One region of the Arthrobacter sp. E1SS-5 genome, then DNA from elsewhere that is predicted to be linked to it. Evidence: predicted binding sites of a transcription regulator. Region 1 holds the regulator's gene; each other region holds the start of a gene.
What was found. Region 1 encodes HrcA, which represses chaperone genes, less so after heat shock. Its sites were predicted from a motif close to TTNGCACTCGNNNNNNNCGAGTGCNAA; they were not measured.
Positions count from the first base shown of each region.

Region 2: a site for HrcA is predicted at 4,712-4,738, ahead of groES (co-chaperone GroES). Genes of this name have one in related genera too.
Region 3: a site for HrcA is predicted at 4,429-4,455, ahead of ACIGJD_RS16145 (Hsp20/alpha crystallin family protein). Genes of this name have one in related genera too.

Region 1 is NZ_CP172703.1:2,263,962-2,273,226, forward strand. Features, by position in the region: gene ACIGJD_RS10475 (PhoH family protein) at 1-979, opposite strand, end outside; gene ACIGJD_RS10480 (GerMN domain-containing protein) at 1,386-2,303, shown strand; gene ACIGJD_RS10485 (16S rRNA (uracil(1498)-N(3))-methyltransferase) at 2,290-3,069, opposite strand; gene dnaJ (molecular chaperone DnaJ) at 3,072-4,199, opposite strand; gene hrcA (heat-inducible transcriptional repressor HrcA) at 4,288-5,301, opposite strand; gene ACIGJD_RS10500 (DUF3097 domain-containing protein) at 5,476-6,324, shown strand; gene ACIGJD_RS10505 (DUF4870 domain-containing protein) at 6,401-6,811, shown strand; gene hemW (radical SAM family heme chaperone HemW) at 6,856-8,085, opposite strand; gene lepA (translation elongation factor 4) at 8,111-9,265, opposite strand, start outside.
Region 2 is NZ_CP172703.1:2,973,925-2,983,815, reverse strand. Features, by position in the region: gene ACIGJD_RS13800 (glutamate--cysteine ligase) at 1-254, opposite strand, end outside; gene ACIGJD_RS13795 (glycoside hydrolase family 3 N-terminal domain-containing protein) at 631-2,079, shown strand; gene ACIGJD_RS13790 (shikimate 5-dehydrogenase) at 2,141-2,938, shown strand; gene ACIGJD_RS13785 (THUMP-like domain-containing protein) at 2,966-4,207, opposite strand; gene ACIGJD_RS13780 (hypothetical protein) at 4,262-4,642, shown strand; gene groES (co-chaperone GroES) at 4,895-5,188, shown strand; gene groL (chaperonin GroEL) at 5,267-6,877, shown strand; gene ACIGJD_RS13765 (dihydrofolate reductase family protein) at 7,010-7,612, opposite strand; gene ACIGJD_RS13760 (ATP-dependent DNA ligase) at 7,669-9,192, shown strand; gene ACIGJD_RS13755 (DUF389 domain-containing protein) at 9,208-9,891, opposite strand, start outside.
Region 3 is NZ_CP172703.1:3,444,908-3,454,798, reverse strand. Features, by position in the region: gene ACIGJD_RS16165 (S9 family peptidase) at 1-1,547, opposite strand, end outside; gene ACIGJD_RS16160 (hypothetical protein) at 1,715-2,275, shown strand; gene ACIGJD_RS16155 (FAD-dependent monooxygenase) at 2,289-3,908, shown strand; gene ACIGJD_RS16150 (hypothetical protein) at 4,092-4,283, shown strand; gene ACIGJD_RS16145 (Hsp20/alpha crystallin family protein) at 4,531-4,953, shown strand; gene ACIGJD_RS16140 (NAD(P)H-hydrate dehydratase) at 5,183-6,118, opposite strand; gene ACIGJD_RS16135 (histidine phosphatase family protein) at 6,102-6,908, opposite strand; gene ACIGJD_RS16130 (alkaline phosphatase D family protein) at 7,156-8,847, opposite strand; gene ACIGJD_RS16125 (LCP family protein) at 9,038-9,891, opposite strand, start outside.

The DNA of each region.
Region 1 (9,265 bases):
GCACAACGTCGGCGGCGTCCAGGACGGAGAAGTTGACGCCGTCGATGCCTTGCAGGATTTCCTCAACGATCCGCAGCCCGGACCGGGTGCCGAACGGAAGGTCCACCTGGGTGATGTCTCCGGTGACCACCATCTTTGATCCGAATCCAAGCCGGGTGAGGAACATCTTCATCTGTTCCGGCGTGGTGTTTTGGGCTTCGTCGAGAATGATGAAGGCGTCGTTCAGGGTTCGCCCACGCATGTAGGCCAGGGGCGCCACCTCAATGGTGCCGGCTGCCATGAGCCTAGGAATGGATTCCGGGTCCATCATGTCGTGCAGGGCGTCGTAGAGCGGCCTGAGGTAGGGATCGATCTTGTCGCTGAGCGTGCCGGGCAGGAATCCCAGCCGCTCCCCCGCCTCCACTGCGGGGCGGGTGAGGATGATCCTGCTGACCTCTTTTTGCTGCAGTGCCTGCACCGCTTTCGCCATGGCCAGGTAGGTCTTGCCCGTACCAGCGGGCCCGATGCCGAAGATCACCGTATTGGCGTCAATGGCATCCACGTAGTTTTTTTGGTTGAGCGTTTTGGGCCGGATCGTCCGGCCACGGCTGGAGAGGATGTCGTGGGTGAGCACGTCCACGGGATTCTGCAGCGACTGGGTGCGCAGGAGTGACACCAGCTGCTGCAGTACCGCCGGCGTGATGACAGTGCCCCTGGCCACCAGTCCGCGGACCTCCTGGAGGAGCCGCATGATACGGGGGACGTCAGTGACGGGACCACTGATGGACAGTTCGTTGCCGCGGGCGTGGAAGTCGACATCGGGAAACTGCTCTTCGATGAAACGCAGCGCCTCATCGTGGCTGCCAAGTGATTGAACCATCTGGTCGGTGTTCTCAAAGAGGACAACTTCGGTCCGGGTGCCGGGCATGGAGTGGGGAAATTCCCCCGGACTGCCTTCGCCCGTGTTGAGCCGGCGCTTACCATTTGCTGATTCAGTCATGGTGTTGGCCCGCAGGCCCGTGGTCCCCTCGAAGTTCGACATCACTTGTTTGCGTTTGGCTGATGCCGGGGCCCGTTGCGCGGCGCTCCCTGCCCAGCGATCCCTTTATCTTACGCCAGCACCGGTACGGAGCGGATACCTGGCGCAACGGAAGCGTCCACGCCACCCGTGAAATGGCTCCCAAACAAACCCTTAGATATCAACTTCATATCGGCCTCATATCGTTCCAGTTGCAGTTGGCCGGAAGGAGGCACAGAGCGGCTGACCGCGCGCACCGCTGTGCAATGCTGGAAATCCAGCATCTGCTGGGACGCCAGGCCGCCAGGGGGATCGGCCCGCCACGCCAGGAAAGGACAAGGGCAGGACAGTGCCGGAAACCTCTGCGCCCAAAAGGGCAGGACGCCCCATGGGCCGGGTGCGCCCGGCTGTCCTTGCAGGAATCCTGGTGCTTGTTCCGGTCCTGGCCGGCTGTACGGCCGAGGGCGGGCCTTCCCCTGCAGGCACCACCGCGTCGGTCCCGGCCTCCGGCGGCACAATGCCGGACGCCCCCTCCACCAGCGCCCCGCTGGAAACCACGCAGTCCTCCAACAAGGCCCCGGTCTACTGGATTGGCCGCAGCGGCGCGAATATCTTCCTTTACCGTGAATTCCGGGACGTCCCCGAGCAGGACAATCCGGTCACCCGGGCCCTGCGCGCCATGATGTCGGAAAAGCCCCTGGACCCTGATTTCTTCACCCCCTGGCAGAACCCGGACAAACTGGCCACTTCCATTTCAGGCAAGGATGTCATCACCGTCGACGTCTCCGCCGACGCCTTCAACAGCAACCTCGATGCCGACATGGCGGCCCGGGCCATCCAGCAGCTGATCTACACGGCCACCGCGGCGGCTGCCAGTTCGGGCCTGATCGACACCAGCCAGCAGATCCGGGTCCGGATCCTGGTGGATGGCCATACGGACTACGTCGCGTTCGGAAAGATCCAGCTGGGCGCACTCATGACGCGGGCAGCAGGCCTTGTGGCGCCGGTATGGATTATCGACCCCCAGGAAAACACCGACGTGCCGGGCGGCAGCGTGAAGATCACCGGGCGCAGCACCTCACCGGGGGCGAAGCTCCACTGGCAGCTCCTTCGGGCCGGGGACGGCGGCAGCAAAGCGCCCTTCCTTAGCGGGGAAACGACGGCCGGCGCCGAGCAGGGACAGGCGGGCGCCTTCACGCTTGCCCTCAACCTGCCGCCGGGCGACTACGAGCTCCGGGTAGCGCAGGCCGGCTCCGGCGGGGAGCCGGACAAGAACGAGGACACGAGATCCTTTAAGGTCCAGTAGCGGTCCAGCGCCCAAGGATGTCGCTGGCCAGGACGACGGCGGCCGGGCCGGCTGTGGAGGATCGCAGGACATGGTGCCCCAGCAGGGCCGTCACAGCGCCTTTGTCGCAGAGTTTGGTTACTTCCCGCGGGCTGATGCCGCCCTCCGGGCCCACGATCAGCAGGATTTCTCGGGGGCCCATGCCTGCCCTCGCCTGCCACGCCTCCAGGACGGTACGCAGCGGCCGCACGGCGTCTTCATGCAGGATGACCGCCAGGTCCGCCGTTTCCACGGCGGCGGAAAGCGCTGTGGTGTCGACGGCGGAACGCACCTCCGGGATCCAGGCACGCCGCGCCTGCTTGGCGGCCGCCGTCACGGTTGACTCCCACTTGGCATGCGCCCGCGCTGCCCGGTCGCCTTTCCAGCGGACGATGGACCGTTCAGACTGCCAGGGCACGACGGCGTCGATGCCCAATTCGGTGGCTGTCTCAATGGCCAGCTCGTCACGGTCTCCCTTGGCCAGGGCCTGGACCAGCACCAGCCGGACGTCGGGCCTGTCTTCCACTGTCAGGCTGCTGCACTCCACCTCGAGCCCGGACGGCGTGGCCGAGACGACCTTTCCGGTCATTCGGGTGCCGGCGCCGTCGACAATATCCACGGCCTCGCCCGGCGCCAGCCGCTTCACGGTGACGGCGTGCCGCGCCTCGGCCCCTTCGAGGACGAACATGCGGCCCGGCGTCGTTGCGTCCAGGGAACCAGCGGAGGTGAAGAAGACGGGGTTGCTCACCGCTACAGGTTCCCGAACCGGTCCCGGAGCTTGGCGAACATGCCGCCGCTGGCAGCCAACTTGCCCTCGGTAATCTGCTCACCCCGGAGCTTGGCCAGTTGGCGCAGGAGGTCCTCCTGCGCGGAGTCGAGCTTGGCCGGGGTGTCCACCTGCAGGTGGACCTTCAGGTCGCCGCGGCCGTAGCCCCTCAGGTGGGTAACACCCAAGCCGCGGAGGGTGATGATTTCGCCTGACTGGGTTCCCGGCTTGACGTCGATCTCCTGGGTACCGTCGAAGGTTTCCAGGCTGACGTCCGTGCCCAGGGCTGCCGCGGTCATGGGGATGTGCAGGGTGGCGTGCAGATCATCGCTTTCACGCACATACGTGGGGTCGTTGTTGACGCGGATCTCCACGTACAGGTCACCCGCCGGGCCCCCTGCCGGGCCTGCCTCCCCCTGGCCCGAGAGCTGGATGCGGGTACCGGTGGCGACGCCGGCGGGAACCTTGATGGTCAGCGACCGGCGGCTGCGGATGCGGCCCTGGCCACTGCATTCGTTGCAGGGGTCCTTGATGACCGTGCCGAAGCCCTCGCAAGTGCCGCAGGGGGCTGCCGTCATGACCTGGCCGAGGATGGAACGGACGGCCCTCTGGACCTGGCCGCTGCCGCCGCAGATGTCGCAGCGTTCCGGCTGGGTCCCGGGGCGGCAGCACGATCCGTCACAGGTGGGGCAGACCACGGCGGTGTCCACCTCGAGCTTCTTGTTGACTCCGAACACGGCGTCACGGAGGTCGATCCGGACACTGATGAGCGCGTCCTGGCCGCGGCGGACACGCGAGGCAGGGCCCGAAGTGCCGCCGGCGCCAAAGAAGGTGTCGAAGATGTCCTGGAACGCGAATCCCTGGCCTGCATAACCGGCACCGCCGAAGCCATTGTCCGTGCCGTTTTCATTGCCGGTGGTGTCGTAGATCCTGCGCTTCTGGGGGTCGGAAAGGACCTCGTAGGCGTGCGTTACCGCCTTGAAGCGCTCTGCAGCGTCGGCACCTGGGTTAACGTCCGGGTGGAGGGTGCGGGCCAGCTTGCGGTAGGCCTTTTTGATCTCTTCCCCCGTAGCTTCGGGTGAGACTCCAAGGACGTCATAGTGGCTGCTCAAAGTTCGTGTCTCTTCCTTGTAGTACTGCGTTCAGTTGGTCGGCCAGGGCTCTCGTTCCACAGTCGGAGCAAGCTCCGGCGGCCAAGAGTCAGGGCCCCAAAATCCTGGAAAGGTAGCGGGCTACTGCCCTGACGGCGGCCATGGTGGTGGGATAGTCCATTCGGGTAGGACCGAGGATTCCCACTTTGGCTGCGCTGTCCGGACCATAGCCGGTGGCCACCACAGAGGCTTCGGCAAGGCCGTCATAGGGGTTCTCCCTTCCGATGCTGACAGCCACGCCCCGGTGGTCCTGGGCCATCTCGCTCAACAGCCGCAGCATCACCACCTGTTCCTCGAGCGCCTCCAGCACAGGGCCAATGCTCAGCGGAAAGTCCACATTGGACCTGGCGAGGTTGGCGGTGCCGGCCATGACCATGCGGTCTTCCCGGCTGCTCTGGGCCAACGCCTCCAGGCCGAGCGCCAGCGCGTGTGCCGCCTGGCGCTGCGGGTGGGGTGTCGCAGCCACGACGGCGGGAAGGGCCTGGGCGAGTTGGCTCAGCCGGGTTCCCCCGAGCGCGGCAAGAAACCGGGTGCGCAACTCGGCCAGCGCGTCGTCGCCGAGGTCCTGCCCGACGTCGATGACGCGCTGCTCCACCTTGCCGCTGTTGGCGATGAGGACCACGAGGACCTTCCGCGGTGCCAGCAGCACAAATTCGATGTGCCGGACAAGTGCCCTGCTCAGGTGCGGGTACTGGACCACAGCCACCTGGTTGGTCAGCTGCGACAGCAGCCGGACAGTGCGGTCCAGCACGTCGTCAAGGTCATCCGCGCCTTCCAGGAGGGTCTGGATGGCACGGCGTTCTGCCGCCGAAAGGGGCTTGACTGCCGAGATCTGGTCGACAAAGAGCCGGTAACCCTTGTCGGTGGGGATCCGGCCGGCGCTGGTATGGGGGGCGGTAATCAGCCCCTCGTCCTCAAGGGCGGCCATGTCATTGCGGATGGTGGCGCTGGAAACACCAAGATGATGCCGCTCCACCAGGGCCTTCGACCCAACCGGCTCGCGGGAGTGGACGTAATCCTCCACGATGGCCCGCAGTACTTCCAGTTTGCGTGGCTCGCTCACTCTCCACCTCCATCCATGGTCCGGGGCCGCTCGCCCCGCCCGGTGCCACCCAGGGGTTAGCACTCGACATGCCTAAGTGCTAACAGTCTATTATGCCTCGCCCCGTTGTTAGCATTGGTACCGCTCCGGGCGAAACTCCCGGGCTGAGGAGCTAGCGCTAGGCGGATCGATTCCATGGATTACCAGAACTGGGGCCCCCGGGGCATTTCCGCTCCCTCAAGGGCGGAGCTGCCCGAGGTCCCCGTGGAGCGCGGCATGGTGCTTGAGGACGTACAGTCCGGCTGGGTGGGCGCTGTCACCCGCGTGGAGAAATCCGGCGGAATGCACGTCGTGGCATTGGAGGACCGCCGCGGGAAGTCCCGGTCCTTCAAGCTTGGGTTCGGTTTCCTCCTTGAGGGCCAGCCCATCCGATTGATGCCGCCAGCGCCGAAGGCCGCTTCCGGTCTTCCCGCCGGCCGGACCGCCTCCGGTTCGGTGCGCGTTTCCGGCCAGCGCGCCCAGGTTGCCAAGGCAAGCCGGATCTGGGTGGAAGGCAAGCACGACGCCGAACTGGTGGAAAAGGTCTGGGGAGACGACCTGCGCGTGGAAGGCATCGTCGTCGAGCCCCTCCACGGCATCGACGACCTGGCCGCTGCCGTCGCAGACTTCAGGCCCGGCCCGGGCCGCCGCCTCGGCGTGCTGGTGGACCACCTGGTTCCCGATTCGAAGGAATCCCGGATCGCCGACTCCGTGATGGCCTCCCCGGGCGCGGCCGGAAACGTCCTGATCGTCGGCCACCCCTATGTGGACGTCTGGCAGGCAATCCGCCCTGCAGTCCTGGGCATCGAAAAATGGCCCGCCATCCCCCGTGGGCAAGACTGGAAGACCGGGATCCTCAAAGCTTTTGGCTGGCCCCACGCCACAAAGGAAGACATCGGCCTCGGATGGCAGAAGCTGCTGGGCGCCGTACGCACGTACGCGGACCTCGAAGCGTCGCTGCTGGGCCGGGTTGAGGAAGTCATCGATTTCCTTACCGTGCCCTGACGGGCAGGCAACGGCCACAAAGCCAGTATTCTTGGTAGTAGTCAGCACCAACTTGCACCTCAGAAGGACACAGACTGTGGCAGAAAACGCACGTGATCACAGGGACGGCCAGGGCCGTTCCGAGTACCATGGCGTACCCGCCAACGCCCTGCCGCTTACGGCCAGCGAAGACCGCCAATGGGCCACGCTGGCGCACTTCGGCGGAATCCTGGGGTGCATCCCCTCGCTGCTGATCTACCTGATCTTCCGCGACCGCGGGCCGTTTACCGCGCAGGAGTCCAAGGAAGCGTTGAACTTCAGCCTGCCGCCCACCATCGCCGCGGTGCTGGCCAACATCCTGGTCTTCATCCCCTACGTGGGTAACATTTTCGCCGTCATCGCCACACTGATCTGGGTGGCGCTCACGTGCTTCTCCGTGGCCGCCGGCATTCACGTCAACCGCGGCCAGCCGCACCGCTACCAGTACAACCTGCGCTGGATTAAGTAGCCTCAGGCGGCTGTGGAGCCCACACCGCCAGGGCGCGGGCGGGACTAGTCCGGGAGGATGCGGCGGACCACTGCGTCTGCCAGCAACCGGCCCTTGAGGGTCAGGACCAGGCGTCCCCGGAAAGCGGCAGCAGGCTCCACCAGGCCGCCCGCGATCAGCCCGGCCACCTCGTGCCGCCCGGCAGCGCTGAGCGCTGACACGTCGAGCCCTGACTGCAGGCGCGCCTCGAGCATGACTTTTTCCAGGTTCCTGGTTTCCGCGTCCAGGGTTTCCCTGCCGGCAGCCGGCGACAGCCCCTGCGACAGCCGGTTGGCGTAGGCGGATGGGTGCTTGACGTTCCACCAGCGGACCCCGCCCATGTGGGAGTGGGCGCCGGGCCCGATCCCCCACCAGTCGTCACCCCGCCAATAGGCGAGGTTGTGGCGGCACGCCTGCTCCGGAGTGCGCGCCCAGTTGCTGACCTCATACCAGCCAAGCCCGGCTTCGGTGATCAGCTTGTCGGCGAGCTCGTACTTGTCGGCGTGGTCGTCGTCGTCAATTCCCGGGACCTCGCCACGGCGCATCTGGGCCGCCAGCTTGGTGCCCTCCTCGACGATCAGCGCGTAGGCGCTGATGTGGTCGGGCTGGTAGGACAGGGCGGTCTCCAGGGAGTGGCGCCAGTCGGCAAGCGTCTCCCCCGGCGTGCCGTAGATCAGGTCAAGGCTGACAGCCAGGCCGGCTTCCCGGGCCCACTGAACCACCTGCGGAACCCGGCTGGGCGTGTGGGTGCGGTCCAGGACCTTGAGGACGTGCGGAACGGCGGACTGCATGCCGAAGGACACGCGCGTAAAACCGGCTTCCTTGAGGACGGCCAGGGACTCAGGGGTGACCGAGTCAGGGTTGGCTTCCGTGGTGACCTCGGCACCGTCCTCGATGCCCCACTGGTCGATGGCAGCGCGGAGGATCGCCGCAAGGTCATCTGCGGGCAGCAGCGTGGGCGTGCCGCCGCCGAAGAAGACCGTGCTGAGCTTCCGCTCCGGCAGGCCGGAACCGGCCAGCACCCTGGCCGCCAGCGCCACTTCCGACACCGCCGTTTGGGCATACGCGTCCTGGGATGCGCCGCCGCCGAGTTCCGTGGCGGTGTAGGTGTTGAAGTCGCAGTATCCGCAACGCACGGCGCAGAAGGGAATATGGACGTACAGGCCGAATGCCCGGCCCGCCGCACCATCCGCTGCCTGTGCAGGCAGCAGACCGTCCGACGGCGCCGGGTCGCCGAGGGGAAGGACGCTGGGCATCAGCGCGTCCCCCGCTGCGCGGTGGTCACTTCTTCTTTGCCTTGTCCTTCGATTCGTCCGTGGTGAGGGCGGCGATGAAGGCCTCCTGCGGCACTTCCACAGTGCCCACCATCTTCATGCGCTTTTTGCCTTCCTTCTGCTTTTCCAGCAGCTTGCGCTTACGCGAGATGTCACCGCCGTAGCATTTAGCCAGGACGTCCTTGCGGATGGCCCGGATGCTTTCACGGGCGATGATCCGGGAACCGATGGCCGCCTGGATGGGCACCTCGAACTGCTGCCGCGGGATGAGTTCACGGAGCTTGCCGGTCATCATCACGCCGTAGGCGTATGCCTTGTCCCGGTGGGTGATGGCACTAAAGGCGTCAACCTGCTCGCCCTGGAGCATGATGTCCACCTTGACCAGGTCGGCAACCTGCTCGCCGTCGGCTTTCCAGTCCAGCGAGCCGTAGCCCCGGGTCTTCGACTTGAGGATGTCGAAGAAGTCGAAGACGATTTCCGCCAACGGCAGGCGGTATCGGATTTCCACCCGGTCCTCGGAAAGGTAGTCCATGCCGTTCATGACGCCGCGGCGTGACTGGCACAGCTCCATGATGGCGCCCACAAACTCATTGGGGGCCAGGATGGTGGCGGAGACCATGGGTTCGCGTACCTCGGCGATCTTGCCGGTGGGGTACTCGCTGGGGTTGGTCACGCGGACCACCTTCTTGTCCTCCAGGGTCACCTCATATTCCACGTTTGGCGCGGTGGAGATGAGGTCCAGGTTGTATTCGCGCTCCAGGCGTTCGCGGGTGATCTCCAGGTGCAGGAGGCCCAGGAAGCCGACACGGAACCCGAATCCCAGTGCGGCGGAAGTCTCGGGTTCGTACACCAGCGCGGCGTCGTTGAGCATGAGCTTTTCGAGGGCGTCGCGGAGGACCGGGTAGTCGGCGCCGTCCAGCGGATAGAGGCCGGAGAACACCATGGGCTTGGCATCGGCGTAGCCGGGCAGCGACTCGGCGGCCGGCTTGGCCAGGTTGGTGACCGTATCGCCAACCTTGGACTGCCGCACGTCCTTCACACCGGTGATCAGGTAGCCCACTTCACCGACGCCCAGCCCCTTGGAGGGTGTGGGTTCGGGTGAGCTGACGCCGATTTCCAGGAGCTCGTGCGAGGCCCTGGTTGACATCATTTGGATGCGTTC
Region 2 (9,891 bases), 710 kb from region 1:
GACCGGCTGAGGTCCTGCTTGGCCTCCGCCGCTGTCTCGCAGATTCCCGTGACCAGCTCCACCGTGTTCAGCAGCAGTTCCTGCTTGATGTGCGGATGTTCGTCGTCTTCGTTGAGTTCGGGGTGGCGGGAGGCCACGCCGCGGAGCACCTGGTTGGCCACGGAGGCGAGCTCGCCCGTCTTTCCGTCCACCAAGGCAAGCTCCCACTCAACACCGAGGGTTGACTGCCTCGATGACGCGAAGTCGATCTTCACACGTTTCCTTACTCTCCGGTTTGCCGCTGGCTGATGCCGCTCACAGGCTGCTGCCGGCAGGCGAACGGGTGTTTCAAGTCTATAGGGCAGGGGTAGCATCCTATTGATGGCACCATTCCCCCTGCGTCACAGCCCTGCCAAATTCTTCCCCCTCCTCCTGGCCTTGTCAGCCCTGGCCCTGGCCTCGTGTTCCCCATCCCCAAGCGCGGCCCCGCCGTCGTCCTCCGCGCCGCCCACCGGGGCGTCCCCAGCGGCATCGGCAAGTACGACGCCGGCACCTCCTTCGGCTTCTCCTTCACCTGACCCGGGTTCCCGGGCTTTGGGGTGGGGGCCGGAGCAGCGCGACCAGGACGCTGCCGTGGCGGCCGTGGCGGCGATGTCGCCGGAGCAAAAGGCCGGGCAGGTCCTGCTCCCGTTTTTCACGGGCAACAAGGTGGAGGCCCATGCCGCGCTGATCCAGCGGCTGCATCTTGCGGGGTCCATCATCATGGGCGACAACGTGCCGCTGGACGCCCGGGGAAACGTCGACGTGGCAGCCATGGGAGCCGTGAACCAGCGGCTGCTGCAGGCTGTTGCGGCCGACGGCCGGCGCTGGCCCGGGATCATCGGGGTGGACCAGGAAGGCGGAGCCGTGGCACGCCTCGGGGCGCCCCTCACCGACTGGCCCACGCCCATGAGCTACGGCGCCGCCGGAAACCCGGACCTGACGCGCAAAGCCGGCAGGGGCCTGGCGGGTGAGCTGGCTCTACTGGGCTTCGACTTGGACTTCGCCCCCGACACCGACGTGACCATCGGGCCCAGCGACCCCACCATCGGGGCCCGTTCCATGTCCGCCGACCCTGCCGCAGCGGCCACCCACGGCGTGGCCTTCTCGCAGGGCATGCTGGACGCCGGCGTGCTCCCCAGCGTTAAGCACTTTCCGGGGCACGGATCCGTGACGGCAGACTCGCACGTGAGCCTTCCCGTCCAGCCGGCCGGGATCGACGCGCTCAGGGCCAGGGACTGGAAACCTTTCCAGGCCGCCGTCGCCGCGGGCCTGCCGATCATCATGACCGGTCACATTGCCGTGCCTGCGCTGGAACCCGGCGTGCCGTCGTCGCTCTCTGCCCCGAGTTACGCGGCACTGAGGGGGCTGGGCTTCAAGGGTGTGGCCGTAACCGATGCCCTCAACATGGGCGCAGTAGACAACCAGTACCCGGCCGGCGCTGCCGCGGTGAAGGCGCTCGCCGCCGGCGCCGACCTGCTGCTGATGCCGGCGGACGTGGCACAGGCCCACGCCGCCATCGTCCAGGCCATTGCCGCGGGCACCCTTCCCGCCGCCCGGCTGGATGAGGCAGCGCAGCGGGTGGCCACCATGATGATCTGGCATGCCCGGACCTCGCCTGCTCCCGGAACGCCGGGCGCCGGTGCTCCGGCAGGAAGTGCTGCCGCCTTGTCGGCCCAGGTGTCGGCGTCTGCCGTCACGGTGGTGTCCGGTCCCTGCGCCGGACCACTGGTACCCGGCTCCGTGCGGGTGGCCGGCGGGGGACCGGCGGACCGGGAGCGCTTCGAAGCCGCCGCTGCCCGCGCAGGCATCAGGATCGGTTCGGGACCGCTGGTCAACCTGATCGGCTTTGGCGGGAAACCGGCCGGGGGCGACATCGCCGTGGCCCTGGATGCCCCGTGGCCGCTTCAGGGCTCCAGTGCGCCGGTGAAGCTGGCACTCTATGGGCATACCGACGCCGCCTTCGATGCGCTGGCCGCCGTGCTTGCAGGGAAGGCGGCCGCTCCAGGGAAGCTGCCCGCCGCCGTCGGGCCCTTCCCTGCCGGAACCGGCTGCCCCTGACCGCACCACGGCGGGAGGTGAACGCGGGTTTAATGGACTGGTGCCCATTCTGAATAAAGACATGACCCTTTGCATCTCGCTCTCGGCCCGCCCCAGCAACAACGGGACCCGGTTCCACAACCACCTGTACGGCCAGCTGGACCTGAACTGGATCTACAAGGCGTTCGCGCCCACCAACCTGGAGCAGGCCATCGCCGGCGTCCGCGGGCTGGGCATCCGCGGCTGCGCCATCTCGATGCCGTACAAGGAAGACGTCATCGCGCTGGTGGACGAGATGGACCCGTCCGCCAAGGCCATCGACTCCGTGAACACGATCGTGAACACCGACGGCCACCTCAAGGCGTACAACACCGATTACACGGCGATCGAGCAGCTGCTGGCCAGCAATGCGGTGCCCACTGACTATTCGGTGCTGGTCCAGGGCGCCGGGGGAATGGCCAAGGCCACGGTGGCTGCCCTGCGGGACGGGGGCTTCAAGGACGTCACCGTCATCGCCCGGAACGAGGCGGCAGGACGCGCGCTCGCCGGCCAGTACGGCTTCCAGTGGCGTGCAGGGCTCGACGGCGGGACGGCCGACCTGATCATCAACGTCACCCCCATCGGCATGGCGGGAGGGGCGGAAGCGGACAGCCTGGCCTTCCCGGCGGAAGCCATCGAGGCCGCCCGCGTGGTGTTCGATGTGGTGGCGCTGCCTGCCGAAACGCCGCTGATCCGCGCGGCCCGGGCTGCCGGCAAGCCGGTGATCACCGGTGCCGAGGTGGCCACCATCCAGGCGCTGGAGCAGTTCGTCCTGTACACGGGGGTGCGGCCCACTCCCGGGCAGGTGCGGGCCGCAGAGGAGTTCATGCGCGCCCAGTAGCGCCGGCAGGGGCTCCCGGCCAGTGTGTCAGACGGGATCCACCACGATGGCCACCCGGTCCTCGCCGATGCGGGTCAGGACCAGGGTGGCCTTTTTACCGCCCTTTTTAGCCGCACCCTTCCCGCCCGGCAGCAGCTGCTTCCGCAGCTCTTCCGGGGTCACCGCGGTGCCGCGCTTCTTGATCTCCAGCACGGTGATGCCCTCCCGCTTCACCCACGCCTTCAGCGCCCTGACGTTGTAGGGCATGACCTCCAGGACCTTGTAGGCCCTGGCGAAGGGGGTGTCCAGGAGTTCCGGGGCGCAGATGTAGGCGATGTGCTCATCCACCAAATGCGCGCCGAGTTCCAGCGCCACATCTGCCACCAACCCGGCGCGGATCACGGCGCCGTCAGGTTCGTACAGGTACCCCTCCACAGCTCCCACCGGCGCTGTCGGGCCGGCGCCGAAGTCCTCCCCGCTGGTGAGCTCGGCCGGCCCTTGGGAACCCAGGACCAGGGCAGCGCGGCGGACGCCGGGCCTGCGCACGGCGTTGAACCACAGGGTCACCTCGGTGACATCGCCGCCCACCGATACCCATTGGGCCTCGCACCCGGCGGGCACGGAGTCGTGTGGCATGCCCGGGCCCATCTTCACTCCCACCGCTTTCCCCTCGGCGGCGAGCGACTCCACGAAGGACAACGGCGGCGAGAACGCCTCGGGGTCCCAGATCCGTTTGGTGCCGGAGGTGAAGGTGACGCGGCGGGCCGGATCCAGCCAGACGCCGTCGATCCCTTCCATCGGAACCGCTGCCGCGTCGGCGTGCACCACCGTGGCGTTGGGGAACGGGATGAGGTTCACTGTGGCGCAGGCCGCGGTGGTCTCATCCATTTCGACGGCGGTGACGTTGATGTCCAGGGAAGCCAGAGCCAGTGAGTCGGCGCCGAGGCCGCAACCCAGGTCTGCCACGTGCTTGATCCCGGCAGCCGCGAAGCGGCGTGCGTGGTGGGCGGCGACGTTCAGGCGCGTGGCCTGCTCCAATCCGGCCTGGGTGAAGAGCATCTGGCGGGCAAACTCGCCGAATTTCGCCTCCGCCCGGGTGCGCAGCCGCGACTGCGTAAGCACGGCGGATACGAGTTCGGGGGAGTGCCCGGCCTTCCTGAGCGCCGAATTGAGCTCGAACGAATCCTCGTCCCGGTAGGGGCCCAGGGATGCCAGCAACTCCCAGCCTTCGGGGGTCAGCAGCGGTGCGATCTGGTCCTGTGCAATCTGGTCCTGGGGAGCGTGAGCCATGGGTTCCAGCCTAGTGGAGGAGCGCACGGCCGGGATGCGGATACTGTTGAAACCATGGATGAGAGCGCAGCCCCCGGGGAGACCGCGGACCACGAGCCCAGGCACAGCAGGGCCGCCCGGCTTGCCCGTTCCGTCCTGATTGCCGCTGCCGTGGTGGCCGTGGTTTGCATCGCCCTGCTGGTAATCATCTTCCTGCTGGACACCTTCAACGCCACCGTCTATTCGGTAGGCGGCAACGACATCGGAGACAACAGCCAGGAGTCGCGGGACATCCGCGGGCTGTACGACGGCGCCCGGTCAGGGAGCATCGTTTTCCTCGTCATTTCGCTGCTCGCCGCAGCGGTGTCCGGATGGGTCCTCTACCGCGGGCGGCAGCAGGGCGGCGGCGATTCCGACGGGGGCGAGGACGTGGACTTCGACGACCTGGGCCGGTAGGCGCGCCGCGGCTTCCGCCCGCAACCCGGCGTCGTACGTCCGGCGAAGGCGTACGCCCGTGACGAAACGTTGGCACTCACCTTGACCGAGTGCTAACCCTTACATAGAGTCTTCATTAGCACTCTCCCTAGGAGGGTGCTAACACATGAAGAGCTGCCAGCCAGGCTGCTGCCGGCACCGCGACGACGGTTTGCCAGCTACGGCGGAAAGCTTTCCAGTCCACGAATTTGCTGACGAAAAGGAGAGGTCCGAGTGTCGGTCTCTATTAAGCCTCTTGAGGATCGTATCGTTGTCCGCCCGCTCGAAGCCGAGCAGACCACGGCTTCCGGCCTGGTCATCCCGGACTCCGCACAGGAGAAGCCGCAGGAAGGCGAAGTTGTTGCAGTAGGCCCCGGCCGCTTCGAAGATGGCAACCGCGTTCCCGTCGACGTGGCCGTTGGCGACGTCGTCATCTACTCCAAGTACGGCGGAACCGAAGTCAAGACCGGCGGCACCGAGTACCTGGTGCTGTCCGCCCGCGACGTCCTGGCGATCGTCGTCAAGTAACTCTTTCGGATCCCCGTGCCGCCGGCCATGCTCATGCTGGCCGGCAGTGCGGGGTTCTGTCTTTGAAAGGACAAAACCATGGCAAAGCAGCTTGCGTTTGATGACGCTGCCCGCCGGTCCCTTGAGGCCGGCATCGATAAGCTCGCGAACACCGTCAAGGTGACGCTCGGCCCCCGCGGCCGCAACGTCGTCCTGGACAAGAAGTGGGGCGCCCCCACCATCACGAACGACGGCGTCACCATCGCCCGCGAAGTGGAACTGGACGACCCCTACGAGAACCTTGGCGCCCAGCTGGCCAAGGAAGTAGCCACCAAGACCAATGACGTTGCCGGTGACGGCACCACCACCGCAACGGTCCTGGCCCAGGCCCTGGTCAAGGAAGGCCTGCGCAACGTTGCAGCCGGCGCTGCCCCCGGCCAGATCAAGCGCGGCATCGAAGTTTCGGTTGAAGCCGTGGCTGCCCGCCTGCTGGAGAACGCCCGGCCGGTTGAAGGCACCCAGGTGGCAAACGTTGCCGCCATCTCCGCGCAGAGCGACGAAATCGGCGAGCTCCTGGCCGAAGCCTTCGGCAAGGTGGGCAAGGATGGCGTCATCACCATTGAAGAGTCCTCCACCACGCAGACCGAACTGGTCCTCACCGAGGGCATGCAGTTCGACAAGGGCTACCTGTCCCCGTACTTCGTCACCGACGCGGAGCGCCAGGAAGCTGTCCTCGAGGACGCACTCATCCTGATCAACCAGGGCAAGATCTCCTCCATCCAGGAATTCCTGCCGCTGCTCGAAAAGGCGCTGCAAGCCTCCAAGCCGCTGTTCATCATTGCCGAAGACGTTGAGGGCGAGGCCCTGTCCACGCTGATCGTCAACCGCATCCGGGGCACCCTGAACGTCGTCGCCGTCAAGGCTCCGGGCTTCGGTGACCGCCGCAAGGCCATGCTGCAGGACATCGCCACCCTCACCGGTGCGCAGGTTGTCTCCCCGGAGCTGGGCCTGAGCCTGGACTCGGTTGGCCTGGAGGTGCTGGGTACTGCCCGCCGCATCACCGTCACCAAGGACAACACCACCATCGTGGACGGCGCCGGTTCGGCGGAGGATGTATCGGCACGGGTTGCCCAGCTGCGCGCCGAGCTGACCCGCACGGACTCCGACTGGGACCGCGAAAAGCTCCAGGAGCGCCTGGCCAAGCTGGCCGGCGGCATCGGCGTCATCAAGGTCGGCGCCGCCACCGAGGTTGAGCTCAAGGAAAAGAAGCACCGCATCGAGGACGCCGTGTCCTCCACCCGCGCTGCCCTCGAAGAAGGCATCGTCTCCGGTGGCGGTTCAGCCCTGGTCCACGCCCTCAAGGCATTGGACGAGGACGCCTCGGTCAAGGCCCTTGAAGGCGACGCCGCAGCCGCCGTTGGCATCGTCCGCCGCGCGCTGGTGCAGCCACTGCGCTGGATCGCCCAGAACGCAGGCTTCGACGGTTACGTGGTCGCCGCCAAGGTTGCCGACGCCGAGATCAACAACGGCTTCAACGCCAAGTCCGGCGAGTACGAGGACCTGATCGCCGCGGGCGTCATCGACCCCGTCAAGGTCACCCGTGCAGCCCTCCGCAACGCGGCCTCCATCGCCGCCCTGGTTCTCACCACCGAGACCCTGGTTGTGGAGAAGCCGGCCGAAGAGGACGAGCACGCAGGCCACAGCCACTAGTCCCCACCGTCTCCCTAACCTCGCTTCGCTCGGTCAGGGAACCCTGACGGCGTGGGCCCAGCTCTTTGGCTGAGAAGGCTGGTCCGGCATTTGCCGGGCCAGCCTTTTTCATGTCCCCTGAACGAGGCCCCTTTAACCCGCCGCCATGTCCCGCGTTTCCACTCCGCCCGCTGGCTCGTAGACCAGGGAGACAGCACCTTTGGGGAAGCTGCGGGCCGGCTCGGCGAGGCGGAAGGTGGTGGGTACGGCGCCGTCGTCGAACAGGCGCTTGCCTTGTCCGAGCGTGACGGGATAAAGCCAGAGATGAAGGCGGTCCAGCACTCCTGCGGCCAGGAGGGACCGGATGAGGACCCCGCTGCCGAACATGTGCACCTGCCCGTAGTCCTCCCGGAGCCTGCCTGCGGCGGCGGCATCCGGCAGCACAGTGGTACCTGCCCAATCGGGATCGTGCAGGGAGCTGGATACGACGAACCTGGGCACCCCGTTGAGTGCGTCCGCGATGTCACCGGACTGGTGCGGCCAATAGGAAGCGAAGATGTCGTAGGTCTCCCGGCCCAGAAGCAAGGCGTCCATGCGGCTGATCCCGGCAGCAATGGCGGCGCCCGCTTCGTCGTCGGACACCGGTGCCTGCCAGCCGCCCAATTCGAAGCCGCCTTCGGTGTCTTCTTCCCGGCCGCCGGGCGCCTGGTATACGCCGTCGAGGGTGATGAACAGGTTCGCGACAATGATCCCCACGCGCCCATTGTGGAGCAGGGCCGGGAGGCTGTCCAGAGCCGTGGCAGGATGGTCCCATGCTGCTCCTTGAGCTGGTGGAAACCACCACGTCCGTTGCGTCCACCCGCTCCCGGCTGGCGAAAGTCGACGCCTTGGCAAGCCTGCTGCTCCGGCTTGAGCCCGCGGAGATCCCGACGGCGGTGGGTTTGCTCACCGCCAAGCCCCGGCAGGGCCGCGTGGGCGTGGGATGGAGCGCGGTGGCAGCGGCCAAGGAGGAGCCGGCCGGCGAGCCAAGCCTGACCGTGGCAGATTTCGATGCGGCGCTGGACCGCTTGCTCGCTGCGGCCGGTGCCGGATCGGGCGCGGAACGGGCAGCAACCCTGCGGAAACTGATGGCGGCTGCCACCGGGCCGGAGCAGTCGTTCATCACGGGCGTCCTGCTTGGCGAACTGCGCACCGGCGCCTTGGAAGGAGTCCTCACGGATGCCGTGGCCCGTGCTGCCGGGAAGCCGGTGGAAGCCGTCCGGCGTGCCGCCATGCTCTCCGGGGACCTGGGCGAAACAGCCCTCCTGTCCATCACGGGCACCCAGGCCGAGCTGGACGCCGTCGGACTGGTGGTGGGCCGCCCGGTGCTGCCCATGCTTGCCTCCACCGCGGCCAGCCCCGGCGCAGCACTGGAAACCACGGGGGAGGCCTCGGTGGAATACAAGCTCGACGGCGCGCGCATCCAGGTCCACCGCGCCGACGATGACGTCAGCATCTACACCCGCAACCTGGCCGACGTCACCCACCGGCTTCCCGAAGTGGTGGAAGTGGTCCGCGGCCTGCCGCTGCGGCACGTAATCCTGGACGGCGAGACCCTGGCCCTCGACGAGGAAGGCGGTCCGCGGCCCTTCCAGGAAACCATGGCACGGTTTGGCGCGGATGCGGCGCGGGAAACAGTTTTGCATCCCTGGTTCTTTGATGTGCTGCACATTGATGGCCGAGACCTGCTGGATGAGCCGTTGGCCCGCCGCATCGAAGTGCTGGAGCGCATCGCCCCTGCCCACCGGATTCCCGGGGAGGTCACGGCTGACCCGGCAGTTGCGGAACGTGTCTCACAGGATGCGCTGGCGGCCGGCCATGAGGGTGTTGTGGTGAAGGCGATCGGATCCACTTATGCCGCCGGCCGGCGTGGATCGAACTGGGTAAAAGTGAAGCCGGTCCTGACCTATGACCTGGTGGTGCTCGCCTGCGAATGGGGATCCGGGCGGCGCACGGGGCTGCTGTCCAACCTGCACCTGGGGGCCCTCGACCCTGCCGGAGAGTTCGGCCAACCCGGCGGTTACGTGATGGTGGGCAAGACCTTCAAAGGCCTCACCGACGAACTGCTGCGCTGGCAGACCGAAAGATTCCAGGAGCTTGAGGTGCGGCGCACTGCCGGCACCGTCTGGGTGGACCCCGTCACCGTCGTCGAAATTGCCATCGACGGCGTGCAGCAGTCCCCGCGCTATCCCGGAGGAATCGCGCTGCGCTTCGCGCGCGTCAAGCGCTACCGCGATGACAAAGTTCCGGCCGAAGCGGACACCATCCAGACCCTGCGCGGCCTGCTGCGCCCCTAGCGGAGCGTAGGGCGGCTAGCGGCGCGCTCCGCTTCGCTGGCGCTGCAGCCTCCGCGCCACCCCGTCCGGCACGCGCCTGGCGACCACCCGGTAAAAGAGCAGGACTGCCAAGGCGGCCACCACGATGCCCACCAGGTTGAGCAGCAGCTGAAGGGCAGAGCCTGCCGCCTTCTGGTATTCGCCCAACACTAAGGCGACCGCCACGTACCCGGCCGCCGGCACGGTGGTCACGGAGATGAAAACGCCGATCAGCGCGGCGGAACGCCGGCCAATGATGGACAGCATTCCCGCGATCCCCGCCAGCACCGCGACAATCAGTGAATAGGGCCCCGGGTGGTAGATGAATTCGACTGCCGAGCCCTTGTCCAGGGCATCACGCGGGAAAAGCCCCAGCGGCACCGAAAGCCAGGCAGTGAGTGCCGCCAGCACCATGGCAACGGGAAAGCCCACGCCCAACGCGACGGCGGCCCGCCGGCCAAGCTTCCACTGCCGGGTGGCAAGCGAAACAGCCAGCGCGGCCAGCGGTCCGAACTCGGGGCCAACCGCCATGGCGCCCACGATGGCAATCGGGGAATCGGTCACAATGCCGATTCCTGCGAGCTGCGTGGCCAGGACCAGGAACGCGAGGAAGTTCCACGTCAGCCGGGAATCCTCGCCGGTTTGCCGGGTCACGTCGTCCCAGATCACTGCGTCCGCACC
Region 3 (9,891 bases), 1.2 Mb from region 1:
CGGGCAATGCCGAAGCCGGGATCCATGCTCATCTCGTAAGAGCCGTACCCGTACACCAGGCCCGCCGCCGTCGAATCCTGCTTGACGGCCTTGTGCCGCAGGACGGACAGCGGGATGCGGGTGCCGTCCGCCGCCGTCGCCCATTCGCGGGTGGCAACGTAGTCGCTGCCGTCGTAGCCGCCCAGCACCGGGCTTTCCTTGCGCAGCAGCAGCTCGCCGGCGGGCTGCTCCGGGGTGGGCAGGACGAAGTCGTAGATGCGCGACGGCGTGAAGTAGGACGTGTAGCCCAGCCGGATCACGGGTGCCTCGTAATCGGAGCCGCCCACCCCGGCGGTGTAGAGCTCCTCGTCGAAGGCCGGTTCCACGGGCTCCTGCTGCGCGGGCGTGCCCAGCCCGGCCAGGCCCATCACCTGCACCCGTTCGATGGTGTCCTTGCGGATGGAGACGATCAGGTGCGTGGCCGTCACCCCCGCACCGTTGACGCGCACGTCATTGGAATGTTCGACGACGGTTTGCCAGGTCTGGTCGGCCAACGGCTTTTCCAGCTCGGCCGGGTCCGCCAGGGAGACCATGGAGTTGATGGCTTCCCGGTTGTGCGTGAGCAGGATCTTTTCCTGCCCGTCGAGCAGGAAGGGCTCGGCTTCGTAGAGGATCCGCTCGTCCCGGGAAATCACGGTGCTGACGGTTGCAGAGGGGTCGTCAAACCGCAGCAGCCTGGTTTCGCTGTACTCGGAGCATCCGATGCCCAGCACCAGGTGGCGCCGGTCGGCGGAAAGCTCGAAGCCCAGCCACATGGCGGGGTCGTCCTCCTGGTACACCACTTCGTCCTGGGCAACGGTCGTGCCCAGGATGTGGGACTTTACCTGGTAGGGCCGCCAGGACTCGTCCACCACCGTGTAGAAAAGCCGGGAGCCGTCCGGGGAGAAGGCAACACCGTAAAAAATGTTCTCGATGACATCCGGCAGCAGTCCGCCGGTGCGCAGGTCCTTGATCCGCAGCGTGAACCGTTCGTCCCCGGAGTTGTCCACGGCATAGGCGTACAGGTTCCCGTCAACAGTGACGGCGGTGCCACCCACGGAGAAGAACGGCTTGCCTTCGGCTTCGAGGTTGCCGTCCAGCAGGATCTCCTCGCCGGGAATCCCAACTCCGGCCTCGACGGCCGGGGGAGTCCAGTCGGCTACTTTGTCCCCGGTGTCACGCGCCTTCACGCGGCAGTGGATGCCGTACTCCTTGCCCTCGGCCGAGCGGCTGAAGTACCACCAGCCGTCCTTGCGGTGCGGGACGGAAAGATCGGTTTCCTGGGTACGGCCCTTGATCTCCTGGAAAATGGCCTCGCGCAGCGGCTCCTGGTGCGCGGTGACGGCTTCCTGATACGCGTTCTCGGCCCGCAGGTGCTCCACCACCTCCGGCGATTCCTTGTCCCGCAGCCATTCGTAATTGTCAACGAACGTCTCCCCGTGGTGGGTGCGTTCGGTGGGGATCTTCTTGGCAACCGGGGGCGCCGGGATCGCAGTGCCGGTGGAATCCTGCAGGGAAGTGGAGGTCATGGATTCAATATATAGACCGCTCCCACCAAGTCGGCAGGCCGTTCGCTGTCGGGGGAGGCGCCCCGGCGCGAAAGCGCGAAAGGGGGCGAAAGACTCTGGGACCATTCGCGTCCTTCCCGGCAGGCTGGAAAGGCGCTGCAGACAGGCGCAGGGAAAGGAGAACGCCCATGACCCCCGAATCCGGACCGGCTCCCCGGCCCAGGGCATGGCTGGCGGTCGCTCGCAGCGTCGGAACGTCCTGCGTCATGCTGGCACGCCGGCAGGTGCACCTTCCGAAGGACAATGTGGGCCGGGTGCTGCGCTTCGCCGACGGAAGCACATCGCGGGTCTACCGGGAGACCGCCGTCGACCGCGTGCCCGCCGAGCCCTGCGTGCTGGTGGTGGCGTTCACGCTGAGGTGGGTGCGGGGCCGCGCACACCGCCTGTTCGAGGTGGAAAGCATCCTGAACACTCCGCTCTTCGTGGGGTTCCCGGGCTTCGTGTCCAAGCTCTGGTGCGCCCACGACACCTTCGGCGCCTACCGCGGGCTGTACGAGTGGGACGGTGCCGAACGGGCCGGAAGGTATGCTGCGGCGCTCTGGCGGGTGCTGGAACTTGTCAGTGTCCGCGGGTCGATCAGCTACAAGGTGCTTCCCGGCCTGCGCCGCGACGACGTGCTGGCGGACCCGGCCAGGATTGCGGCCGCCGGAATCGACCATGCATGGTGGCGGCTCCGCGCCAAAGAGTGACGGCAGGGCGCTCATGCCAGGCGGGCAAGGTACGACGGCGGACACGGACGTTTTAGTGGTTGGCGCGGGTCCCGCAGGGCTCACCACCGCCCTCCAGGCTCTTGCCCACGGGGCCACCGTACGGGTGGTGGACCGGCGGGAGCACCGGGCCCGCCCGTCAAGGGCGCTGATGCTGCATGCCCGTGCACTGGAAGGCCTCCGCCCCCTGGGCGTGACCGACCAACTGCTGGACCGGGCAGACACCGCCCCCGAAGCACGGATACACCTGGGCCGGCGGCTGGTCGAAGCCCGGCTGGGGCACGCAGACCTTTTGGACACCGCCTTCCCGCACCTGACGCTGGTCCGGCAGGCCGACGTCGAGGAGGTTCTGTGGCAGGCGCTGCAGGACAGGGGCGTAGCGGTGGACTGGGGCGTGGAATTCCGTGGCCTGCACCAGGACAACGGCAGGGCGCCGGCGCTTCAAAACGGCGGCCCGGTCCACGCGGAGCTCCACGGCGCCCGCGGGCCTGGGCAGCACCTTTCCCGCTTCCTGGCCGGCTGCGACGGACAGTCCAGCACCGTCCGCGGGATCACCGGCGCGCAGTGGCGCGGCGGGCCCTACCGGGTGGAAGCCGTCCTGGCCGACCTCGAACTCGATGGCCCCCTGGACCCAGGGCTGCTGCATGTGGCGGTGGGCCGTGCAGGGCTGGCTTTCCTTTTTGCGCTGGGCGAGGGTGCCACGTGGCGGATGCTGGCCACCCGCCCGGCGGTCCCGGGTTCCAGCGCCAGCTTCGGCCAGCTGGGTCCGCCCGTTCCACCGGAGGAGGTGGCGCGGCTGGTGAGGGAGTCGGGCCTGGGGGCCACCGTGCGGGACGTGGGCTGGTCCGCCCAGGTTCCGCTGCAGCACCGGATTGCCGGCACGTTCGGGACCAGCCCCGTCTTCCTGGCCGGCGACGCCGCCCACGCCCACTCCCCGGCGGGAGGCCAGGGCATGAACAACGGCATCCTGGACGCCCTCAACCTCGGTTGGAAGCTGGGGTTCGCCTCAACCGCCGGGAGGCCGCTGCCGGAACTGCTGGAAAGCTACGGGCGGGAGCGGCTGCCCGCGGCCCGGCGGGTGCTGGCGCTGACGCACCTGATCTTCTTCGGCGAAGCCTCGCCGCATCCGGCCGCCCGCCTGGCCCGCAGCATCCTGCCGGCGTTCGCTCCCGTCCTGCCGATCCTGCTTCGCAGGCGCTGGCTCATCTCGAAGGGCGTCAGGCTGCTGGCCCAGCCGTTCGTGAACTACCGGAGCAGCGCCATCTCGCGCGACGGTACGCCCGGGGCCAGCGGGTGGCCGCGGCCGGGCGAGCGGCTGCCCGATGCTGTGGTGTCGGTGGACGGACGGGTGGTCCGCCTGCATGAGCTGACCGCCGTGCCTGGCATCCACCTTTTGCTGGGGCGCGACGCCGGCCCGGTGGCCCTGGGTGCCGGCCCGGTCGCTGCAGCGCTGGACAGGCAGCCCCGGCTGCTCCACATCCATCGCCTGTCCAGCCATCCCGGAGCGGGCATGGTTGCGGTCCGCCCGGACGGCTGCGTGGGGTTCCGGTGCGGCGAGGCGGAGCCGGCGCAGCTCCGCGACTGGCTGCGGCTGGTCGGTGCGGTCCCGGACTAGGTGCCGTCGGGACTAAGGCGCCCTCCCGCCGTCGTAATGCTCCATCACTTATGGCTCCTAAAGGGGCCTTATAAGAGCCAAATCTGATAGGGCAACGGGGGTGGGGAGGGTAGTTGCGGCGGGGTTGCGGGCGTAGTCTGGTCAGTTCAAGGCACATAAGTCCAGCATGAGAGGGGAAGTTCCATGACCATCCCGCCAGTGCACGAACCTGAGCCGTTTCCGCCCGAACCCGGTCCGGAACCCACGTCGCCGGATCCCACCCAGCCGCCCGGTCCGCCGTCCCCCAACCCGTTCCCGGCACCGCCGGCGCCCGGCCCGCTGCCGGTCCCGGATCCAGGGCCCGCGCCGCTTCGCCCGGATCCCACCAGGGACTGACGGCAAAGCCGTAAAGCAGTGATGCCGAAGAGGGGCCTTCTGCGCAGCAGCAGCTGCGGAGAGGGCCCCTTTTCATGCTGCGGACGTCGCGAAAATCAGGCCCGCTTCGGACCTAAAAACAGGCAGGAAATCCGCGGCTGAACCCCTTGAAGACCTCCCGCTGCAGTGCTAAAAAATCTATATCAGCCACCACAGATCAGGCTGATGTGGAAGCAGTGTTGGACCATCTCTTACCAGGAGGGAAGCCATGTTGATGCGAACCGATCCGTTCCGCGAGCTGGACAGGCTGGCCCAGCAGGTCCTCGGTACCAGTGCACGCCCGGCGGCGATGCCGATGGATGCATGGCGTGAGGACCAGGAGTTCGTCGTGGCCTTCGATTTGCCCGGCGTCGCTGTGGATTCGGTGGACCTGGATGTGGAACGGAACGTCCTGACCGTGCGGGCGGAACGGCCCGACCCCGTGGGCAAGGACACCGAACTGATCGCAGCCGAACGGCCGCGCGGCGTCTTCAGCCGGCAGCTGATCCTCGGCGACACGCTGGACGTGGACAAGGTCAAGGCCAGCTACGACGCCGGTGTGCTGACGCTGCGGATCCCCGTTGCCGAAAAGGCCAAGCCGCGCAAGATCGAGATTGAAACGAAGGGGGCAAAGCAGGAGATCTCCGCATAGCCGGCGCGGGAAATCCGCTCAGCGCGAGAACCGTAGATGACCGGAAAGACTCGGGAGGCGGGCACATCTGTTGACTGCCTTTTTGGGGCGAATCGCCATCTGTGCAACGCCACAGCGCCAGACAGCGCATCGGCAGCTTAGGCCTCAACCTCCCGACACGGTGGCCCCCGGGTTTAGCCGGGGGCCATCCGCGTGCCGGGGGCACCTGCAGTCCGATGTAAGCCGGACGTCAAACGCTGAATTCCAGCATCAGGGCGGGCAATTCGTCAGCCAGTTCGCGGGCCAGGAAGCCAAGCGGTCCCAGCCTGCTGGCCAGGCGGTCCCCCGCGGCTGCATGCAAGTGGGTTCCCCAGCAGGCTGCCTGGGCGCCCGTGGTTCCGCGGGCCCGGAACCCGGCAATGGCTCCCGCCAGCACGTCGCCGCTGCCGGACGTGCCCAGCCCGCCGTACCCCGTGGTGATCTTCCACAGCTGCGGCTCGTCCGGGTTCAGGCCGGGCGGCTGGGTTATCAGCCCCTGGCAGCTGACCACGGCCCCGAACCTGGCGGAAATCTCTGCCAGGTCCTTTTCGAGGTCGTTCACGTCCCGCCCCAGCAGGACCGCCGCTTCCGTCGGGTTCGGGGTGAGGATCAGCCTTCCGCGCCACGGGTCCAGTTGGTCCTCCAGCGGCACCAGGGCCCCCAGCGCGTAGGCATCGAGGACGACGGCGGGACCTTCCCCCGCTCCAGCGTCGCCCTCGGAGCCACTGTCCGCGCCGCCCTCGCGGCTGAGCATCGCCTCCAGCAGTTCATTGGCAAGGTCGGGATCGTCCAGGCCTGGGCCCACCAGGATGGCGTCGGCTTTATCCAGGTAAGGGGAGATCCGGTCCAGTTCCGGCTTAACGGAGCCAGTGGCTGTTTCCGGGAGTCCAATTGCGCCGCACTCGGGCATCGCCACCCCCAGGTGCACCGACACCGACTCGGCCACCGCCAGCGTGAGCTTCCCGGCCCCGGCGCGCAGGGCTGCGGTGCCGGCCAGGAGGGCTGCCCCGGGGGTGGCCCTGGCCCCGCCAACCACCAGTACCGAGCCCCGTGAATACTTGTCCGCGCCCGGCTGCGGCAGCGGCCACTCCCGCAGGAGCGACGGCGTCACCAGGGTGGGTCCGGATGCATCAGTGCGGGCGGACACTGGTGTCTCCCGCGTGCTGGGTGACCTCTACGCCCTGCTCCGCCAGATGGTCAGCCACGTTGAAGCTTTCCAGCGTCCATGGCCCCACGCCGGAGGGGCGGACGAACTTGGTCAGTGAGGCGTTGAGGATGGCCTCCCTGGCCGCCAGGTCCAGCAGGTCCTTTTCGGTGAGGCCTTCCAGGACATACCGGAACAGCATGATCACGGCGTCGTGGCACACCAGCATGACCCGCTGGCCCATGCCTGTGCTGTTGAGCTCCGCCAGGACGGACCGCAGCCGCAGTGCCACGTCCGCCCACGATTCCCCTCCGGGCGGGCGGTAGTACAGTTTGCCCAGCCAGTCCCGGCGCTCGGATTCCCCGGGGTAGCGGTTCTCCACGCCCAGCCGGGTGAGCCGGTCCAGGATCCCCAGTTCGCGGTCACGGAGCCGCTCGTCGGTGCGCACCTGCAGTGGCCAGCCGGCTGTTTCCACCGCAATCTCAGCCGTCTGACGGGCACGCGCATATGGGGAAGACACCACCGCGTCGGGACGGAACTCCTCGGCGATCCGTCCCAGTGCCGTACCCAGGGCCTTGGCCTGGTCCCTGCCGGTTCCTGACAGGTCCACATCCGCATCGCGGGCGGGAACCTCGATGACCTCCACGCCGGCTTCACGGGCCTCGGTGGCCGCAACGTTGCCTTCGCTCTCACCGTGCCGGATCAGCAGCAGCTCCACGGCCCCGGGCTGCTGAACCGCCTCCGTCAGGCCGCCGTCGTTCGCTGAAGTGCTGTTTGCTGAAGTGTCCTTCAAAAAATCACCCCGTTCTGGCTGTTCCGAATGCGTACCGAATGCAGGAACACTACTAACGGCGTACCCAGGGGTCGGCGCAAAATAACCGGCGACGGTGGCAGCACCCGGGTGCGCCGCCGTCGCCACAGCGCTACGCGGCTTGACGCGCATTTTCCTCAGCGACGCGCAAAGGCATCGACGCACCCCGAATATGGGCGCGTCAGGGAAGATCCGCGTCGCCGGTGGTTTTGCGCGTCGAGGGCACCGTCTACCGTTCCGGCATCAGCACCTTGGAAAACACCGTGGCCCCGTTCGCGTTCCGGAGGCTGGCGGTGAAGCTGTTGTCCTCACCCAGCTGGACGTGGCCGAAGAACTGGTTTTCGCCGTCGCGCGGCGACTCCCCGGCGAAGCGTCCGGTCTTGGAGAACACCACCTCAGGGCCGAATGTGCCGTCCATGCTGTTGGGGCCGAAGGAACCTGCGGCGATGGGACCGGCCACGAACTCCCAGAAGGGGGTGAAGTCGGTGAATGCGGCACGCTCGGGGGAGTAGTGGTGGGCGGCGCAGTAATGCACGTCCGCGGTCAGCCACACCGTGTTCTTCACGCCGTTGCGCTTGAAAGCGCTGAGTACCCCGGCGATCTCGAGTTCGCGGCCCAGGGGAGCGCCGTTGTCGCGGTTGGACAGGCTCTCCTGGTTGACCGGGCCGTCCGGCACCACGATGCCCAGCGGCAGGTCGTTCGCGATCACCTTCCATGTCGCCTTGGACTTGGACACCTCGCGGATGAGCCAGTCCACCTGCTCCTGGCCAAGAATGTTCGTGGCGTAGGGTTCTTTGCCGTCCGTGTTGGGGGACTTGTAGGTGCGCATGTCCAGGCAGAAGATGTCCAGCTGCGGCCCGCGGGAGATCTTCCGGTAGATCCGTGCCGGCTGGTACTGGCCGGCGTCATCGAACGTTCCCGGGCGCCAGATGGCCGAGCTGTCGGCGATGGGCATGTTCTCCTGCCACGCCTGCCGGCCGCGGGCGGCGAGGGTGTTGACGTCCCGCACCGTGTAGCGCGGATCGTCGAGGATCTGGCCCGGGTACCAGTTGTTGTGTGTCTCGTGGTCGTCCCACTGCGCGATCACCGGTACGTCCGCGAACAGGGCCCGCATGTTGGCGTCCATGGAGTTGTAGCGGTGCCGGCCGCGGAATTCGGTGAGCGTTTCGGCCACCTTGGACACTTCCTCCGTGACCAGGTTGCGCCAGACCTGGCCGTCCTTTTCCACCACGGTTTCGGTGATGGGCCCGTCCGCGTAGATGGTGTCCCCGGAGTGGATGAAGAAGTCCGGGCGGGTCTGATGCATGGCCCGGTAGCCACGCATCCCGCCGATCTCCTCGTTGATGCCCCAGCCCTGGCCGGCGGTGTCGCCGGTCCACACAAAGCTCTGGGCGGACGACGCCGGGACGTCGCCGCCGTTGCTGGTGTCACCGGTGCGGCCCTTGCCGTTGACCGTCCCGGCGTCGGGAGCCGTGCGGAAGCTGCCGTGCACCGTCTCACCTGCCGCGCCGCCGTCGTCCTCGAAGCTGATCTCCAGGGCAAAGCGGGTGTTGGACGGGAGGTTTCCGGCGTGGATCTTGGCGGTGAAGTCGGACGCCTGGGTGGCGCGGGGCCCGCGGAGGACCCGCTCAAAGGCGCCCCGCCCACGCAGGATCTGGCCGCCGTCGTCCACTGCCCGCAGGACGGCCGTCATCCGGCCGGCTCCCGAGGCGCGGGACCAGAGCACGGCGGAATCAGAGGTAACGTCGCCCGTGGCGATGCCGCTGGGCAGCGTGAGCCGGTTACGCACCAAGGCGACGCCGGCGGGAGACTGGGTGGCTGCCGAGGCGTTGGCGGCGGGCACGGAGGCCAGCGCGGCGGCGAGGACGGAACTCTTGACTACGGTGCGGCGGGAAACCCCGGCCTGGGAAGATTCGCTCATGACCTCAGGTTTTCCCCGGCCGGCACACAGACTCCGACGCCGCGGTGAACGGACGGTATACGACGCGCAAATTCCCCCGCGATGCGCCAAGCCGCCGCCGCACCCCGAATATCGCCGCGCCAGGGAATCTGCGCGTCACCACCGCTTTGGCGCAGCGCCACCTGTCCCCGAAGCCCGGCGGACCCCGGCCCTATGGCTTCGCGAAGTCGCCGATGCGGCCCTCCCGCAGGGCCGCGCCCACGGCCGCGATGCCGCCGTAGTCAGGGAACAGCACGGACTGCCCGGCCACGAAGCCGGAGCCCGCGGTCGGAAGCGTCATGGTGCCAATGGCGTTCACGTCAAGGTTCCGCAGGCTGTAGGCCAGGATGGCGGCCTGGACGGGGTCGAAGGCCTTGTCCACGGTCAGGCAGCAGGAAGCGAAATCGACCAGGGACCGCACAGCGTTCACGTCGTTGAGGGCGCCGCCTGCGGTGAGGCGGGCCAGGATGGCGCGGAGCATGATCTGCTGGTCGCGCACCCGCTGGAAGTCGCCATCGGCAAAGGCGTAGCGCTCGCGGGAGAATTCCAGCGCCGCCTGCCCATCCAGGTGGTTCACCCCGGCGGGAAAGACGTGTTGGGTTTCAATGCTGGACTGGAACGGGATGGGAACGTTGACGTCGATGCCGCCCAGGCCGTCCACCAGGATCTTGAACCCGCCGAAGTCCAGCATCAGGGTGTGGTCGATGGTGATCCCCAGCAGCTGCTGCACGGTGGCAGTCTCCATGTCGATGCCGCCGTACTGCAGGGCGGCGTTGATCTTGGCGGCTCCATAACCGGGGATGTCCACCCAGTTGTCGCGGTTGATGGAGATGAGGTACAGGTTGCGCCGGTCAGCGGGGACGTGGACCACCATCAGGGAGTCTGCCCGCTGGTCCTGGGGTTCCCCGGTGGCTGCCGTGTGGGCGGCCGCATCACGTGCCGGGGTGCCGCCGCGGATGTCACTGCCGATGACCAGGATGTTCATCGGGGCTGCAGGCAGGTCCGGGATAGGGGCAGGCGGGGGTG